DNA from 3 places in the Pseudoduganella sp. jia 12 genome. Region 1 is predicted to be linked to each of the others. Evidence: predicted binding sites of a transcription regulator. Region 1 holds the regulator's gene; each other region holds the start of a gene.
What was found. Region 1 encodes FNR, which switches genes on or off when oxygen is low (the NO sensors DNR and NnrR bind a similar motif). Its sites were predicted from a motif close to TTGATNNNNATCAA; they were not measured.
Positions count from the first base shown of each region.

Region 2: ACY65G_RS26355 (glycine-rich domain-containing protein) is a predicted target of FNR. The motif match lies at 3,583-3,596, and genes of this name have one in related genera.
Region 3: oxc (oxalyl-CoA decarboxylase) is a predicted target of FNR. The motif match lies at 2,029-2,042, and genes of this name have one in related genera.

Region 1 covers NZ_JBUXKP010000008.1:97,003-102,462, reverse strand. Annotated here, with positions in the region: gene ccoO (cytochrome-c oxidase, cbb3-type subunit II) at 1-547, shown strand, start outside; gene ACY65G_RS18655 (cbb3-type cytochrome oxidase subunit 3) at 551-715, shown strand; gene ccoP (cytochrome-c oxidase, cbb3-type subunit III) at 708-1,616, shown strand; gene ccoG (cytochrome c oxidase accessory protein CcoG) at 1,620-2,993, shown strand; gene ACY65G_RS18640 (FixH family protein) at 3,005-3,511, shown strand; gene fnr (fumarate/nitrate reduction transcriptional regulator Fnr) at 3,564-4,322, opposite strand; gene ACY65G_RS18630 (response regulator) at 4,470-5,460, shown strand, end outside.
Region 2 covers NZ_JBUXKP010000014.1:75,540-80,999, reverse strand. Annotated here, with positions in the region: gene ACY65G_RS26380 (CDP-6-deoxy-delta-3,4-glucoseen reductase) at 1-6, opposite strand, end outside; gene ACY65G_RS26375 (sugar nucleotide-binding protein) at 102-932, shown strand; gene ACY65G_RS26370 (hypothetical protein) at 995-1,267, shown strand; gene ACY65G_RS26365 (hypothetical protein) at 1,490-1,732, shown strand; gene ACY65G_RS26360 (glycine-rich domain-containing protein) at 1,860-2,645, opposite strand; gene ACY65G_RS26355 (glycine-rich domain-containing protein) at 2,838-3,566, opposite strand; gene ACY65G_RS26350 (CHASE domain-containing protein) at 3,705-5,460, opposite strand, start outside.
Region 3 covers NZ_JBUXKP010000007.1:196,441-201,900, forward strand. Annotated here, with positions in the region: gene frc (formyl-CoA transferase) at 1-101, opposite strand, end outside; gene oxc (oxalyl-CoA decarboxylase) at 223-1,929, opposite strand; gene ACY65G_RS17235 (Crp/Fnr family transcriptional regulator) at 2,086-2,694, shown strand; gene ACY65G_RS17240 (hypothetical protein) at 2,871-3,020, shown strand; gene ACY65G_RS17245 (2-dehydropantoate 2-reductase) at 3,109-4,125, opposite strand; gene ACY65G_RS17250 (fumarylacetoacetate hydrolase family protein) at 4,142-4,909, opposite strand; gene oxlT (oxalate/formate MFS antiporter) at 5,004-5,460, opposite strand, start outside.

The DNA.
Region 1 (5,460 bases):
ATCGGTGGGCGGCGCCGTGGAGATCGTGCCGCTGTTCTTCCAGCGCTCGACGACGGAACCCGTGGCCGGACTGGAGCGCTATTCGCCGCTGCGCCTCGCGGGCCGCGACATCTATGTGCGCGAAGGCTGCTACGCCTGCCATTCGCAGATGGTGCGCCCGTTCCGCGCAGAGACCGAACGCTATGGCCACTACTCGGTGGCCGGCGAGTTCGTGTTCGACCGCCCGTTCCAGTGGGGCTCGAAGCGCACCGGCCCGGACCTGGCCCGCGTAGGTGCCCGCTACAGCGACGAATGGCACCGCACGCACCTGCGCAACCCGCGCGACGTGGTGCCCGAGTCGAACATGCCCGGGTATCCGTGGCTGGCGCAGACGAAGCTGGCGCCGCGGGACATCGTGCCAAGGCTGCGCGCATTGCAGCGCCTCGGCGACGGCTATACCGATGCCGAAATCGCCGCCGCCCCGGCCACGCTGGCCGACAAGACGGAAGAAGACGCGCTGGTCGCCTACCTGCAGGGGCTGGGCACCCTGATCAAGTCGAGGAACTGAACCATGAACATCGAACACATTTTCGACGGGGCGAGCAGCGTGATGACGGTGGTGTCGTTCGTCACCTTCGCCGGCATCTGCGTGTGGGCGTGGTCCGCGCGCAAGCAGCGCGACTTCGCGCAGGCGGCGCAACTGCCCTTTGCCGACGAGGAGAAGCACGATGGCTGATTTCACCAGCGATTTCTGGAACCTGTACATCGCCGTGCTGACGGTGCTGGGCATCCTGGGCTGCGGCGTGCTGCTGTACACCCAATCCACGTTCAAGGCGCCCGCCGGCAAGGTGGAAACCACCGGGCACGTATGGGACGACGACCTGACGGAGCTGAACACGCCCATGCCCCGCTGGTGGATGTGGCTGTTCTACATCACGATCGTGTTCGCCGCCGCCTACCTGTTCCTGTATCCGGGCCTGGGCACGTATGCCGGCAAGTTGGGATGGCAATCGTCCAGCCAGTACAAGGCCGAACTGGCAAAGGCGAACGATGCCTACGGCCCGCTGTTCGACCGGTACCGCCGGCAGGATGTGAAGGCGGTGGCCGCCGATCCGCAGGCGCGCGCGATGGGCGAACGGCTGTTTCTCACGTATTGCGCCCAGTGCCACGGCTCGGATGCGCGCGGCAACAAGGGCTATCCGAACCTGACGGACAGTGACTGGCTGCACGGCGGCACGCCGGAGGCGATCAGGCAGACGATCATGAACGGCCGGCATGGCGTGATGCCGCCGATGGGCGCGGCGCTGGGGTCCGACAAGGACATCGAGAACGTGGCCCACTATGTGCTGAGCCTTTCCGGCAGCCCCGTGGCCGATCCGATCAAGAGCGTTTTCGGCAAGAGCAAGTTCACCGCCTGCTTGGCCTGCCATGGCGCCGGCGGCACCGGCAACCAGGCGCTCGGCGCGCCGAACCTGGCGGACAAGACGTGGCTGTACGGCGGCAGCGCCGAGGCGATCATGGACACCATCCGCGAGGGCCGCGACAACACGATGCCGGCGTTCGGCGACTTCCTCGGCGAAGGCAAGGCGCATGTGCTGGCCGCCTACGTGTGGGGCCTGTCCAATCCGGCGGAGTAAGGCATGAACGCTCCGCCCCCCGAACAGGTCATCCGCATGTACGAGAAGCGCCAGCCGATCCATCCGCGCGAAACGGACGGACGCTACGCGCGCCTGCGCTGGCTATGCGTGTGGCTTACGCAGCTGGCCTACTACGCCACGCCATGGCTCACGTGGAACGGCCGCCAGGCCGTGCTGTTCGACCTGGGCACGCGCAAGTTCTACCTGTTCGGCCTGGTGCTGTGGCCGCAGGATTTCATCTACCTGGCCGCGCTGCTGGTCATCTGCGCATGGGGGCTGTTCCTCGTGACGGCCGTGGCGGGCCGCGTGTGGTGCGGCTTCGCCTGCCCGCAAACGGTGTACACGTCGGTCTTCCTGTGGATCGAACGCAGGATCGAGGGATCGCGCGCGGCGCGCATCGCACTGGACCGGCAAGGTCCGTCGCTGCGCAAATCCGGCAAGCGCACCGCCAAGCATCTCGCCTGGGGTGCCGTGGCGCTGTGGACGGGTTTTACTTTTGTCGGCTACTTCACGCCGGTGCGCGAACTGGGCACCGGCGTGGCCACGCTGTCGCTCGGGCCGTGGGAATGGTTCTGGGTGCTGTTCTACGGCTTCGCCACGTACGGCAACGCCGGCTGGCTTCGCGAACAGGTGTGCAAGTACATGTGCCCCTACGCCCGTTTCCAGAGCGCGATGTTCGATCGCGATACACTGGTCATCACATACGACACGCGGCGCGGCGAACCGCGTGGAAAAAAGTCCACGAACGGAGCCTGCATCGACTGCACGATGTGCGTGCAGGTGTGCCCGACCGGCATCGACATCCGCGACGGCCTGCAATACGAATGCATCGGCTGCGCTGCCTGCGTGGATGCCTGCGACGGCGTGATGGACCGGACCGGCCAGCCGCGCGGCCTCATACGCTACAGCACGGACCGCGCGATGACCTCGAACCTGCCGGCGGCGCGGATCCGGCAACGCGCATTGCGTCCGCGGGTGCTGGCCTACTGCGCCGCGCTGCTGGTGGCGTGCTTCGCCACCGGCTTCGCACTGTCCACGCGAATCCCCCTCAAGGTGGACGTGATCCGCGACCGCGGCTCGATGGGCCGCGAAGTCGACGGCGGTGCGATCGAGAACGTGTACCGGCTGCAGGTGATGAACACGTCCGAACAGCCGCACCGCTACCGCATCGCGGTCGCCGGCCTGCCCGGCCTGGTGCTGGCCAGCGGCGACGTCGTTGCGCTGGCCGCCACCGAAACACGTGCCGTGCCGGTGCGGGTGCAGGCACCGCATGGCGCTGGCCAGGCTGGATCCAACGACATCACATTCACGCTGGCGGCGCAGGGCGACGCGCACCTCGCCGTCGAAGAGCGCGCGGTATTCATCGTGCCGCGCTGAAGGAGACAGGCATGCAGACGATTTCCGCCACGCCGTGGTACCGCGAACGGTGGCCCTGGCTGCTGATGGCCGGTCCGGCCGCCGTGCTGGTCGCCGGCTTCGGCACGGCCTGGCTGGCCTTCGCGCAGCCGGATGCGCTGGTGGTCGGCGATTACTACAAGCGCGGCAAGGCGATCAACCAGGACTTGCGGCGCGACCGCGCCGCCGCCGCGCTGGGTGCCGCCGTCGCGCTGCGCTACGATCCCGCGCACGGCGTGCTGCAGGGCCGCCTGTCCGCGGCCGTGCCGTTGCAAGGCGCCCTGCAGGTGCACCTGGCCCACGCCACGCAACCGGAAAAGGACTTGCGGCTGCTGGTGCGCCCCGATCGCGATGGCGACTTCGCCGTGCCGCTGCCGCTGCTCGAGCGCAGCCGCTGGACCGTGCTGGTGGAGGACGAAAAGCGCACGTGGCGCCTGGAGGGCCAATGGCTATGGCCAGCGCAACGGGCAGCCTCGCTGGCGGCACGGCAAAACCGGTGACAGACACCGGTTTTTCTGGAATATTTCCTGGACCCTGGCAGACAGTGGGCAGTCAGGCGCAGGTTTCGGTGCCCGCCGTGATGGCTTTCAGCCGCGCCAGGTCGAGCACCTCGATTTCGCGGTTCGCCACCTTCAGCAAGCCCAGCTTCTTGAATTTGTTCAGCAGCCGGCTGATGCTCTCGATCGTGAGGCCCAGGTAGTTGCCGATATCCTCGCGCGACATGCGCAGCTGGAACGCGGTGCCCGAATAGCCGCGCGCTTCGTAACGCGAAGCCAGGTTGACGAGGAAGGCGGCGAAGCGCTGCGTGGCCTGCATATTGCCCAGCAATAGCATCACGCTTTGCTCGCGCGTGATTTCCTGGCTCATCATGCGGTGGAAGTGGCGCAGCAGGGTCGGCATGTCGATCAGCAGCTGTTCCAGGCTGGCGAACGGGATTTCGCACACTTCGCTGTCTTCGAGCGCCTGCGCGCTGCAATAGTGGCGGTCGGTACTGATCGCGTCCATGCCCAGCAATTCTCCCCCCATCTGGAACCCAGTCACCTGTTCTTCGCCGTTGGCGTTGATCTGGTAGGTCTTGAAATGGCCGAGCCGGATCGCGTACAGGCGCGTAAACGGGTCGCCGATGCGAAACAGGTTCTCGCCCTTCTGCAGCCTGCGGCGCCGGCCGATGATCTCGTCGAGCTTGTCCATATCGCCCATCTCCAGCCCCATCGGCAGGCACAGCTGGTGCATGCTGCAGGTGGCGCAGCGCGCCTTCAGGATGTCGATCGTTGCGCCGGGCAGGGTGAGGGAGGGAAGCTCGTGCATCATGGTCATGGTCCGGTTACGGTGGCCTCCAGTGTACTGGATACCACTTGCCAACACGACGGCGGGAAACTTGCATGCAGCGTGCCCTTCCGCACAGTGTGCAAGTCATGCGGCGGCGCATAGTGGCCCGACAAGATGGCGGGAGGAGACATGCATCCGCTTGGTATCAAGGCGAAAGTCGCGCTGGCGACGACCATCACGTCCATCGTGATGATCGCGCTGGTCACCTTTCTGCAGGCCCAGCGCATGCAGGAGGATTTTTCGCGCGTGCTGTTTGCCCAGCAGGACGCGCTGATCGCCCGTACCGCGCTGGAACTCGATGAACGAATGGCGCTGCTGCGCGACATCGTTGCCGAATCGGCGCGCTGGCAGCCGCGCGAGATCTGCAGCGACCCGCCCGCCCTGCGCGCCCACTACGACTACCGCGCCGTGCTGCGCCTGTTCGACGATATCCTCGTCGTCAGCCCTGCTGGCGTCATCGTGGCGGATGTGCCGGCGCTGCCGGGCCGCCCCGGCATCAGCGTGGCGGACCGCGCCTACTTCCAGCGCGTGATGCGGGAAAAGGCGCCGCTGATCGCCGAACCGGTCATCGGCAAGTCGGTCGGGCAACCCGTCGTGCAGATCGTCGCGCCCGTGCTCAGCGAAGAGGGCGATGTGGCCTGCGTGCTGATCGGCGTGCTGCGGCTGTACAAGGACAACCTGCTGGGCCACCTTCGATCGGCCAAGGTGGGCCGCACCGGCCATTACTACATCGTCACCGGCTATGAGCCGTCGATCTACGTGGTGCACCGTGACCCCGCCCGCCTGATGCAGCAGCGCGACCCACGCGGTTTTCCATCGACGTTACGGGCGATCCGCGAAGGGTTCGAGGGCACCACGATCAGCACCGATGGCTATGGCGTGCGCGCGCTGCTCAGCTACAAGCGGCTGAAGACGGTGCCCTGGGTCCTGATCGCTATCCTGCCCGCCGAAGAAGCCTCCGAACCGTTCGAAGACCTGCTGTCACGGCTGGCGCTGTGGGGCACGCTGGCCTCGCTCGTCACCGCGGGCGTCATCACCTGGATCATGTTGCGGATGATGTCGCCGCTGATGCGCCTGCGCGACGCGATCGGCGCCCTGCGCGGCGACCCGCGGCACTTCA
Region 2 (5,460 bases), on a different contig from region 1:
CGTCATACAATCCTTGAATAATGAAAACCTCAAGCAAACAAAAATCCGGCCGGATCCTCGGAAAGCCGCGCCTGCTGGTCCTCGGCTGCGGCGATGTCGGCATGCGGCTGTTGCCACTGCTGTGCGCACGCTACCGCGTCTTCGCCGTCACCCGCGATGCGGCCGATGTCGGCGCGTTGCGGGCTGCCGGCGCGGTTGCCGTGCTGGCCGACCTCGACCAGCCAGCCACGCTGCGCCGCCTCAAGGGCCTGGCCCACACGGTGATCCACCTGGCGCCGCCGCCGGGGGCCGGCGAACGCGATAGCCGCACGCGCAATGTGACCGCCATTCTACCCGAGGCGGCGAAGGTCGTTTATGTGAGCACGACCGGTGTCTATGGCGACCTGGCGGGGCGGCTCGTCGATGAAACGCAACCGGTGGCACCCCGCAATATCCGGGCGCGCCGGCGCGTGGACGCGGAAGGGCAATTGCGCCGCTGGGCCCGCCGTGCGCAAGGTCGCCTGGCCATCCTGCGCGTGCCCGGCATCTACGCGGCGGACCGGCTGCCGCTCGAGCGCCTGCGCCAGGGCACGCCCGCGCTCGATGCCGCGGACGATGTCTACACGAACCACATCCATGCGGACGACCTGGCGGCACTGCTGCGGGCGGCACTGTATCGCGGCCGGCCGCAGCGGGTCTACCACGCGGTCGACGACAGCGCGATGCGCATGGCCGAGTATTTCGATGCCGTGGCCGATGCTGTCGGTCTGCCCCGTCCGCCCCGCCTGCCGCGCCCGCAGCTGGCACAGGTGGTATCGCCCACGCTGCTGTCGTTCATGTCCGAGTCGCGCCGTCTCGCCAATGGCCGGTTGAAGCGCGAACTGGGCGTGCGGCTGCGCTACCCAACCGTTGCCGACGGGCTACAAAGCATGACGGCCATCCGCCAGGATTGACGCGCCGCAAACGTGATTTTCCTGCTTGCGACTAACGTAGGCAGACATCACGAGGAGGTCGTATGGAAGCGAACCGCCGGCATCCCAGCAAGGAAGAAGTACGGGCATGGATGGCCCGGCGCCGGGTTTCCTCCCGCGCCGGGTTACCGCTGCCGCTGCCCTCGCCGGATGAACTCCGGCGCGAACTGGGCTGGCATCAGTTGCCGGTGGCCCGGCAGGAAGCGCTCCCGATGGCCCTGCCTCTCTCGCTGGCCGAACTCGCGGCCCTGACGATCGTCACATGGTGCTGGCTGCTGCTGTTGCTGCCCCGCGAGTCCTCGCAATCGGCTTCGTAGGTTACCTACCATAGAATGTGGTGTTGAAATCTCTCGGATTCTCACGCAGGTTGCCAAAATTTAAGCAATCCGGTGTACCATATTGTCCGCATACAAACTACTTCGCCGTGCGCGATGGTTTGTCACCAGAGACCGGTAACGAACCGGCGGAAATGGGTAACCCTGCTATTGCTTCAAAAGAGCATCTTGCTTTAAAAGAGCATTGTCCGAGAAAGTTTGAATATGTCATTCCTGAAAGACCTGACCGCATCGCCGTCGTACAACCCGAACCGCGTCCTCGACGCCATCATTGCCAAGCTGGACCTGAAGAACGACGCGGCCCTGTCGCGCGCCCTCGAAGTGGCGCCGCCCGTCATCAGCAAGATCCGCCACAACACGCTGCCGATCGGCGCCACGATCCTGATCCGCATGCATGAAATCAGCGATTATTCCATCCGCGAGCTGCGCGACCTGATGACGCATTGATGGCCCATCGGTAGCGTACTGATAACGCTAGAGTGGTTCGCTGCGCGGTGCACGAAAACCGCTCGACAATGCGCACACAAAAAAAAGCCGGCCCGTTGCGGGGCCGGCTTTTTTCATTGGGGCGTGCTCAGGCGAGGCGCGGACGTTCCGTATAGAACGCGGTCTGTGCCGGTGCCGCGTCGATACGGCCGGAATAAGCCGTTGCGGTGCCGATGCGGCCCGAATAGGCCGTTTTCGGGCTCACGTTCGCGTCGCTGATCCGGCCGGAATACGCCGTTTGCGCGGCAACGGTCGGCGCGGCGGCGCGGCCGGAATAGGCGATGCGGCCGGAATAGGCGGTCTCCGTGCCGATCCGCCCCGAATAGGCCACATCGGTGCCGATACGGCCCGAATAGGCGGTTTGCGCGCTGATCCTTCCGGAATAGGCCGTGTCGGTGCCGATGCGGCCCGAGTAAGCGACATCGGTGCCGATCCGGCCGGAATACGCGGCATCGGCGCTGATGCGCCCCGAATATGCCGGCTCGGCGTTGCGCAGGTAGGCGTCGCCGAAGGTCTCCTCGTACAGCTCTTTCATCCGGTCGCCCACGCGGCGGTGCGCTTCCTCGTCATCTTCGCCGCGCAGGCCGATGTACGGAAAATGGTGCAGGAAATAGCCGAACACCTTGTCGCAATCGACCGCGTATTTCATCGTATCGAGGATGTGGTAATGCCAGAACGTGTCCACGTCCATCAGCGGCGCGGTCTGCTCGTTCGGAAACATCTTCATCAGGTACAGAAAACGGCGGTATTCGAACTCGACAGCATTGACCTTTTCCAGCGACCAGCCTTCGCCCGATTCCTCGTGCATCAGCTTGACCTTGATGGGCTCCAGGTCGAGTTCGGCGATCTGTTTGAAATGTTCGGTAGAAACCATGTACATCCTCTCCAAGGGTTGCCGGCACTGCGATGCCGTATCTGAATTGATGTTGATGCAAGGAAACATCAACAAACCCCAGTATAGGTCGTTCTTTACGGATTGCAAGAAACGATTCAATCGTGCGGGAAGGCCAGGGGGAAGAGGCGCGGAACCGCTGTTGCGGTTCCGCGACAATGCACCAGGCAGCAGTCAGGCGGTGGTTTGCGCCAGTCGCGGCCGCACGGTGTAGACCGGGCTGACCGCCGGGATTTGCGCGCCGTCGATCGGCGTCGCCGCGTCCGGTGCACGGCCCGACCAGGCGGTTTGCCCGGCCAGCGGCGTTGCCATGCCCGACCAGGCGGTCCTTGCGGCCGGCGTTGCCATACCCGACCAGGCGGTCCTTGCGGCCAGTGCGGTTGCCGCACCCGACCACGCGGTCTTTGCTGCCGGCGTTGCCATGCCCGACCAGGCGGTCTTCGCAGCCAACTGGGTCGCCATGCCCGACCAGGCGATTTGCGTGTCCTGCGATGCCGTCGCGCGGCCCGACCAGGCAGTGGTGCCCGCGCGGAGGTAATCCTCGCCGAACGTTTCTTCGTACAGTTCCTTCATGCGCGCGCCCATGCTTTGATGGACTTGCTCGTCTTCTTCGCCGCGCAGGCCGATATAAGGGAAGTGATGCAGGAAATAACCGAACACCGCCTGGCAATCGAACGCGTACTTCAGCGTATCGAGGATGTGGTAATGCCAGAACGTGTCCACGTCCATCAGCGGCGCGGACTGTTCGTCCGGATATTTTTTCATGAGGATCAGGAAACGCCGGTATTCCTTCTCCACCGCGTTGGCATGCTCCAGGCTCCACCCTTCGCCTGATTCCTTGTGCATCAGCTTGACCTTGATGGGGTCCAGGTCCAGTTCTTCGATCGTCGTGTAGTCAGTCATCCTTGGTCTCCTATTGTTGAGGTAGGTCAATGCAATTAAAACAAGGCCTATTGTTGCCTTTGCTTAAATGGCGCTATTGATCTTGCTCAAACTATAGGAGGCTTATATGCAACTATTTTCTGTTATGAATGATTACTGTTAGTTTGCAAACTCGCCGATTGCCGGCTGCGCAGCGCGCCAGGCTACCGGCACCGTGACGGTGACCGTGGTGCCGCCATGGGGCCGGCTGACGATGGAGCAGTCGCCGCCCAGTAAGCTCATGCGTTCCTCGATGCCCACGAGGCCGAACGAGCCATTCTTGTTGCGGCTGCCGTCGTGCAGGCCGATACCGTTGTCGGCAATGACCATGCGCAGGGTGCCGCCGAGCTGGCGCAGTTCCACGCGCACATGCGTGGCCCGTGCATGTTGCTGGATGTTGCTGAGCGATTCCTGCAGCACCCGGAACAGTGCCACGGCGCAGCGGTCGTCCAGATCCGGCGTGCCGTCGGGGTCGAGCACGTCGCACTCGATGCCGGAACGTTTGCGGAACTGCGTGATCTGCCATTCCACCGCGGCCGACAGCCCGAGATCGAGCACGTTCGGCCGCAGATCGTTGATGATGTTGCGCACGCTGCGGATCGTGTCGTCGATCTGTTTCAGCGTGGCGGTGGCGCGGGAGTGCAGGCGGGGGTGGCGCAACGCCGTGCGGCTGGCCAGGATATCGGCTTCGATCCGCAGCGCCAGCAGGTTCTGGCCCAGGTCGTCGTGGATCTCGCGGGCGATGCGCTTGCGTTCTTCCTCCTTGATCTGCTCGGCATGTGCGGCCAACCGGCGCAGCCGCTGGTGCGACAGTTGCAGCTTGGCCTGGCTGTCGCGCAATTCGCGCGTCATGTCGCGCGCCATCTGCAGCGCGCGCCGCCGCGACGAGACCTGGGCATGGAACAGCGCGTACATCAGCAGCGTGCTGACAAAGCCGACCAGCGCGGCCAGCCACGGCAGGTAGGCGTCAAAGCTCGAGAACAGCGCCCCCCGGGGCGCATCGAAATACACCTGCCACAGCCTGCCGTTGTAGTTCACGGGCAGGCTCAACTCAACATGATCGTCCGGCGGCGCCCGGCCGGCGGCCGATTCGATGCTGTCGAACAGCAGGTGGCCATTCGGATGGCCATCCGGCGGCGTGCCGGCCACGGCGCTGTACAGTCGCACCCGCACTTCGCGCACCGGCGTATCGACCATGGCCGCCTCCACCAGGCGCGGCACGGAAAAGCCGATGCCTACCGAGCCCAGGTAAGCGGCGCGGCGATCGGCCACGGTGTCGACCGGCATGTCCGCCCGGTACACGGGCAAGCGCAACGGCATGCCGAACTGCGTGGGCGCTTCGGGCAATTGCACCGGCAGGCCCGACGTGGAGATCGCGCCCGTGTCGCGCGCCTGCTCCAGGGCACGGGCAACGGCGGGGCGGGAGGCCAGGTCGTATCCGAACTTGCCTTTGGCGCCGTACATCGGTTCGAGCAGCGTGATGACGGTGTAATCGGGCCGCTGGCCGGAGGGCGAGATCCGAAATTCAGGGTAGCCCAGCTCGCGTACCGTCGCACTGCGCATCTGGTGTTCGAACGCGGCGCGGCGCTCGTCCGGCACGTATTGCGCGAAGTTGATCGTGGCGATCGACGGGAAATTATGCGGAATGTCCAGGCCTCGCACGTAGCGATGGAAACTCTGGGGCGACATTTCCTCGCTGGCCTGGAAATGGCTGGCGGCGCCGCGCAGCACGTCGGTACATGCCTTGATGCCGCCGGCAATATTGTGCTGGATGCTGCGGGCCTGGTTGCGGAACCGTTCCAGCGCCTCGCTTTCGAGGGAGTTGGCCATCCATGCGTAGAATCCGGCGCCGACCAGCATCGACAGCAGCACGCCG
Region 3 (5,460 bases), on a different contig from region 1:
ATGACGTCGGCGCCGAACCAGGCCAGCATCTGCGTGCAGGCGGGGCCGGCCTGGACGTGCGTGAAGTCGATGATCTTGATACCTTCCAGTGGCTTGCTCATGGTGCGGTCTCCTTGTTAGTGTTGTTACTGAGGTAATAACTGAGGGCGTAGCGGTCCCCGCGCCGGCACGGGTGATGCCGGCGTCGTGGCAATTCAATGTGGTGGCGGCTTACAGGGCGCTCTACTTCTTGGCGGCGCTTTGCGGGTTCAGGTTCGTCAGGCGCCCGCTTTCGGTACCGGCTGTTTCATCGATGACGGCGTTGATCAGCGCCGGCTTGCCGGCGGCGATCGCCTCGGCCAGTGCGTGCGTCAGTTCCTCGGGCGTGGTGGCGTGGTAGCCGATGCCGCCGAACGCCTCGATCATCTTGTCGTAGCGCGCATTCTTCACGAACACGGTGGGCGCCACGTCCGCGCCGCCGGTGGGATTGACGTCGGTACCGCGGTACACGCCGTTGTTGTTGAAGACGATCGTGGTGACGGGCAGCTGGTAGCGGCAGATCGTTTCCAGCTCCATGCCGGAAAAGCCGAAGGCGCTGTCGCCCTCCACCGCCACCACCGGCTTGCCGCTGGTGACGGCGGCGCCGATGGCGAAGCCCATGCCGATGCCCATGATCCCCCACGTGCCGGAATCGAAGCGCTTGCGCGGCTGGTACTGGTCGATGATGCTGCGCGCGAAATCGAGCGTGTTGGCGCCTTCGTTGACGAGGTTGATATCCGGGTAGTCCTTCAGCACGTCGCGGATGGCGCGCAGCGCGCTATGGAAGTTCATCGGGTCGGGATTCCTGTCCAGCAGCGCCGCCATCTTCGCCGTGTTCTGTTCCTTCTTCTGGGCGATCGCGCCGAGCCATTCGGCGTCGGGCTTGTCGATGCCGGCACTGTCCAGGCCCGCCAGCAAGGCGCCCACGCAGGAACCGATGTCGCCGATCAGCGGCGCGGCGATCGCCACGTTGCTGTCGATTTCCGTGGGCGCGATATCGATCTGCACGAATTGCTTCGGCTTGCCCCACGTCTTGCCCTTGCCGTGCGAGAGGAGCCAGTTCAGGCGGGCCCCGACCAGTACCACCACATCCGCCTCGGCCAGCACGAACGAGCGGGCGGCCGATGCCGATTGCGCATGCGTGTCCGGCAGCAGGCCCTTGGCCATCGACATGGGCAGGTAAGGAATGCCGGTGCGTTCCACGAAGGCGCGGATGTCGGCATCGGCCTGCGCATAGGCGGCTCCCTTGCCGAGCAGGATCAGCGGCTTCTTCGCCTCTTTCAGCAACGCCAGCGCGCGCTCCACGGAGTCGGGGGCCGGCAGCTGGCGCGGCGCCGCATCGACTACCTTGATCAGCGAGCGTTTGGCATGACCGGCTTCGATCGTCTGCGCCAGCAGTTGCGCCGGCAGGTCGAGGTACACGCCGCCGGGCCGGCCGGACACGGCGGCGCGGATGGCGCGCGCGATGCCGACGCCGATGTCCTCCGCCTTCAGCACGCGGAATGCCGCCTTGGCGTGCGGGCGGGCGATGTTCAGCTGGTCCATCTCCTCGTAGTCGCCCTGCTGCAGGTCGACGATCTCGCGCTCGCTGGAACCGGAGATGAGGATCATCGGGAAGCAGTTCGTGGTGGCATTCGCCAGTGCCGTGAGGCCGTTCAGGAAGCCGGGCGCCGAAACCGTCAGGCAGATCCCCGGCTTCTTCGTCATGTAGCCCGCGATGGCGGCGGCGTTGCCGGCGTTCTGCTCGTGGCGGAAGCCGATGAAGCGCATGCCTTCGGCCTGGGCCAGGCGGGCGAGATCCGTGATCGGTATGCCGACCAGGCCGAAAATCGTATCGATGTCGTTGTGCTTCAGCGCATCGATCACGAGGTGGAAGCCGTCGGTGACTTCTACCGATACATTATGGGTCATGATTGTCTCCGGTTATTGTCGGGATGCCTGTCGGTTCGGGCGACATGGCCAGCTGGATCGCCTGGAATTGATCATAGCCAGCGCCAATCGTTTCAATCATTGACCGCGGTCAAGATTCACCGCATGATGTGAATTCATGCAGTTCCACGGCCCGACATGACGCTCATTGCCAACCACCCGGAACGAAACATCATTCGCGCCCAGCTCAAGCAGAACATCGTTCTCAAGGAATTGCGCGACAGCGAAATGGCCGCACTGGAGCCCTACCTCACGGTGACGAATCACCAGAAGGGCGACCTCCTCCTCAACCAGGGCGTGTACGACATGCAGCAGTACTTCATCCTGGATGGCATCCTGAAGCGGCAGGTGACGAACCACGAGGCCAAGGAGATGATCCTGCGCTTCTCGTCGGAACGCGACATCGAGACGAGCTACGCCGCCTGGTGCCTGAAGACGCCGACGCCCTACAGCATCGTGTGCATGACGAAGGCCAGGGTCGCCAGCATGCCGCTGTCGCAGTGGGTGAATTTCCTGCAAAGCCACAGCGTGGTGAAGCAGGCTTTCGAGTACGAGGTGATGAACCTGATGAGCGCCATCATGGCGCACACCATCACGCTGCACCTGCTCGATGCGCCGGGCCGCGTGCACCGCTTCATGCGCAAGTTCCCCGACCTGTTCGAGCGGCTGCCGAAAAAGGAGCTCGCCTACTACCTGAACCTGTCGCCGGAAACGCTGAGCCGTTTGAAGCACCAGGGGAAAATCTGAAAAGCAACAGTTTCTCTGTAACAAGCGAGAAATATTTTTGCCTTATTTTTGAGCGCTTTTTCATAGACAGTCATTCATACATTGAATGACAGATATGGCTGCCGTCAATTGGACCGGGGGTGTGCTGCCTTTATAATCAAAGGCATACACGCTTTCAACCATTCAAGGAGCAGCACATGAACGGTCTCACTGATAGTACAAAGCAGCAAACCAACGGCTTTTCGCTGGGTGAATTCCTCCTGTCGCTGTTCCAGCTGGACGTGCGCGACAAACTGAGCGACCAGCAGCAGGACCGCGAAGAAGCGGCCTATACCTGGGGCCTGTAAGAGCGCGACAAAACAGGACATCGCTTCAGCGATACCGAGGCCGGGACAGCATGCTGTCCCGGTTTTTTTTCGCGCTGGCGGCGTGCCCTTATGCGGCCACGGCCTTCTGCAGCCGCACGCCACCCCGGGCCTGTACCATCGCCTGCTCCAGCAGCTTCACGAGCGCATAGGCGGAGTCGATATGGGGCGTCGCCGTATCGGTCAGGCGTGCCAGCTCGATCACCGAGCCCACCAGCGCATCGATCTCCGGTCCCCTGCCCGCTTCCACGTCCTGCAGCATCGAGGTCTTGTGCTTGCCGATTTTTTCGGCCCCCTCGATGCGCCGATCGAGCGTGACGCGGAAGGCGATGCCCAGCTTGGCGGCCACGTCTTCCGCCTCGCGCATCATGTTCGCCGCCAGGTTGCGCGCCAGTGGATGCTGGCAGATGTCCACCAGCGTGGAATGTGCCAGCGCGCTGATGGGATTGAAGCTGAGGTTGCCCCACAGCTTCAGCCAGATTTCCGCCCGGATGTTTTCCAGCACGGGGGCTTTCAGGCCCGCGTGTTCGAAGCACGCGGCCACGGCACGCGCCCGCGCACTGGTGCTGCCATCGAGCTCGCCGAGCGGGAAGCGATTGCCTTCGATATGGCGGATCGCGCCCGGCGACACCAGCTCGGCGGCCGGGTAGACCACGCAGCCGAGGATGCGCGCGGGCGGGATGCGCTGCGCCAGCACGCCCGCCGGGTCCACGCTGAGCACGGGGCGCCCTTCGAACGCGCCGCCATGGCGATGGAAGTACCAGAACGGAATGCCGTTCTGCATCGTCACCACGACCGTATCGGGGCCGAACAGGTGGCCGATGCTGTCCGCCACGTCCACCACCTGGTGCGCCTTCAGCGCGACGATGACGATATCCTGCGGCCCGGCCGCGGCATAGTCGTTCGTGGCGCGCACCCGGGCCGCCACCTGCACCTGGCCGCACGCCTCGATCAGCCTGATGCCGCGGTTGCGGATGGCCTCCAGGTTCGCGCCGCGCACGAGGAAGGTCACGTCCTCGCCCGCCAGCGCCAGCCGCGCGCCCACCAGGCCGCCGATGGCACCCGCTCCAATCACTGCGATCTTCATCATATGCTCCTTGGTTTTACTCGAAACGGTTGCTGAGCCGGCCGATGCCGTCGATCTCCACGACGACCGTGCTGCCCGGCCGCATCGAGCCCACACCGACCGACGTGCCGCACAGCAGCAGGTCGCCCGGTTCCAGCGTCATGTCCTGCGACACGCGGCTGACGAGTTCGGCGACGGAAAACACCATGTCGTTGACCGGGTAGTCCTGGCGCACCTCGTCGTTCAGGATCGTGCGCACCACCAGCATCGCGGGATCGAGCCCGGTGGCGACCACGGGGCCGAACGGGCAGAACGTATCGAAGCCCTTGGCGCGCACCCATTGGGGGAAGGTGGGATCGCGGCCGATGATGTCGCTCACGGTCACGTCGTTGGCGCAGGTGTAGCCGAAGATGTGCTCCGCCGCATGCTCGACGGCGACGCCGCTGCATGTGCGGCCGATCACGATCGCCAGTTCGCCTTCGAAGGCCACCTTGCCTTCGCAGCGCGGCCTGCGGATCGTGCCGCCCGGCGCCAGGAACGAAGTGGGAGGTTTCATCAGGTACAGCGGTTCGGCCGGCGGCGGCAGGCCAAGCTTCTTGCCAAGAGCGTGGAAATTGTTCCACATCGCCAGCACCTTGCCCGGCACGACCGGGGTGTACAGCTCGACGTCGGCAAGATGGAGGGCGATGTCGGTGCGTTGCGGCGCGTCGAACATGTCGCCCTTGAAGACGCGGATCTTGTCGCCCTCGAGGGTACCAAAGCGAACGGTATCGAGATGCCTGAAACGAATCCAGTGCTGGATCATGGAAGCCTCCGTGGGATGGCGGCGAGCAGGTATAAGGGCGTGGGAAGCCCGCGCGCGCGGATGGCGCACGCGGGACCCCGAGGAGAAACGTGGATCAGGTGATGATGCGGGCCGCGGTGGCCGTGCCGGCGCTGGCGCTCATGACCTTGTCGTCGTCATGCACGCTGACCATGCCGGAAGACTCTTCGATGAAGCGCTTGCGCATCGGGCGCAGTACCCACCAGGCCATGATGGCGGCCACCGCGTTCATGCCGCAGCCGACGAAGAACACCGCTTCCCAGCTGCCCGTCATGGCGGTGATGATGCTCGAGATCGGCACGAAGATCGATGCCGTGCCCTTCGCCGTATACATCAGCCCGGCGTTGCCGGCGGCGTTGCGGGTACCGAACGTGTCGGCCGTGGTGGCAGGGAACAGGCTGTAGATCTCGCCCCAGGCAAAGAACACCAGCCCGGTCAGGATGACGAACATGATCGGGTCACGACCGAAGTAGTACAGCAGGATGATGCCCACCGATTCCAGTGCGAAGGCGATGAACATCGTCTTTTCCCGG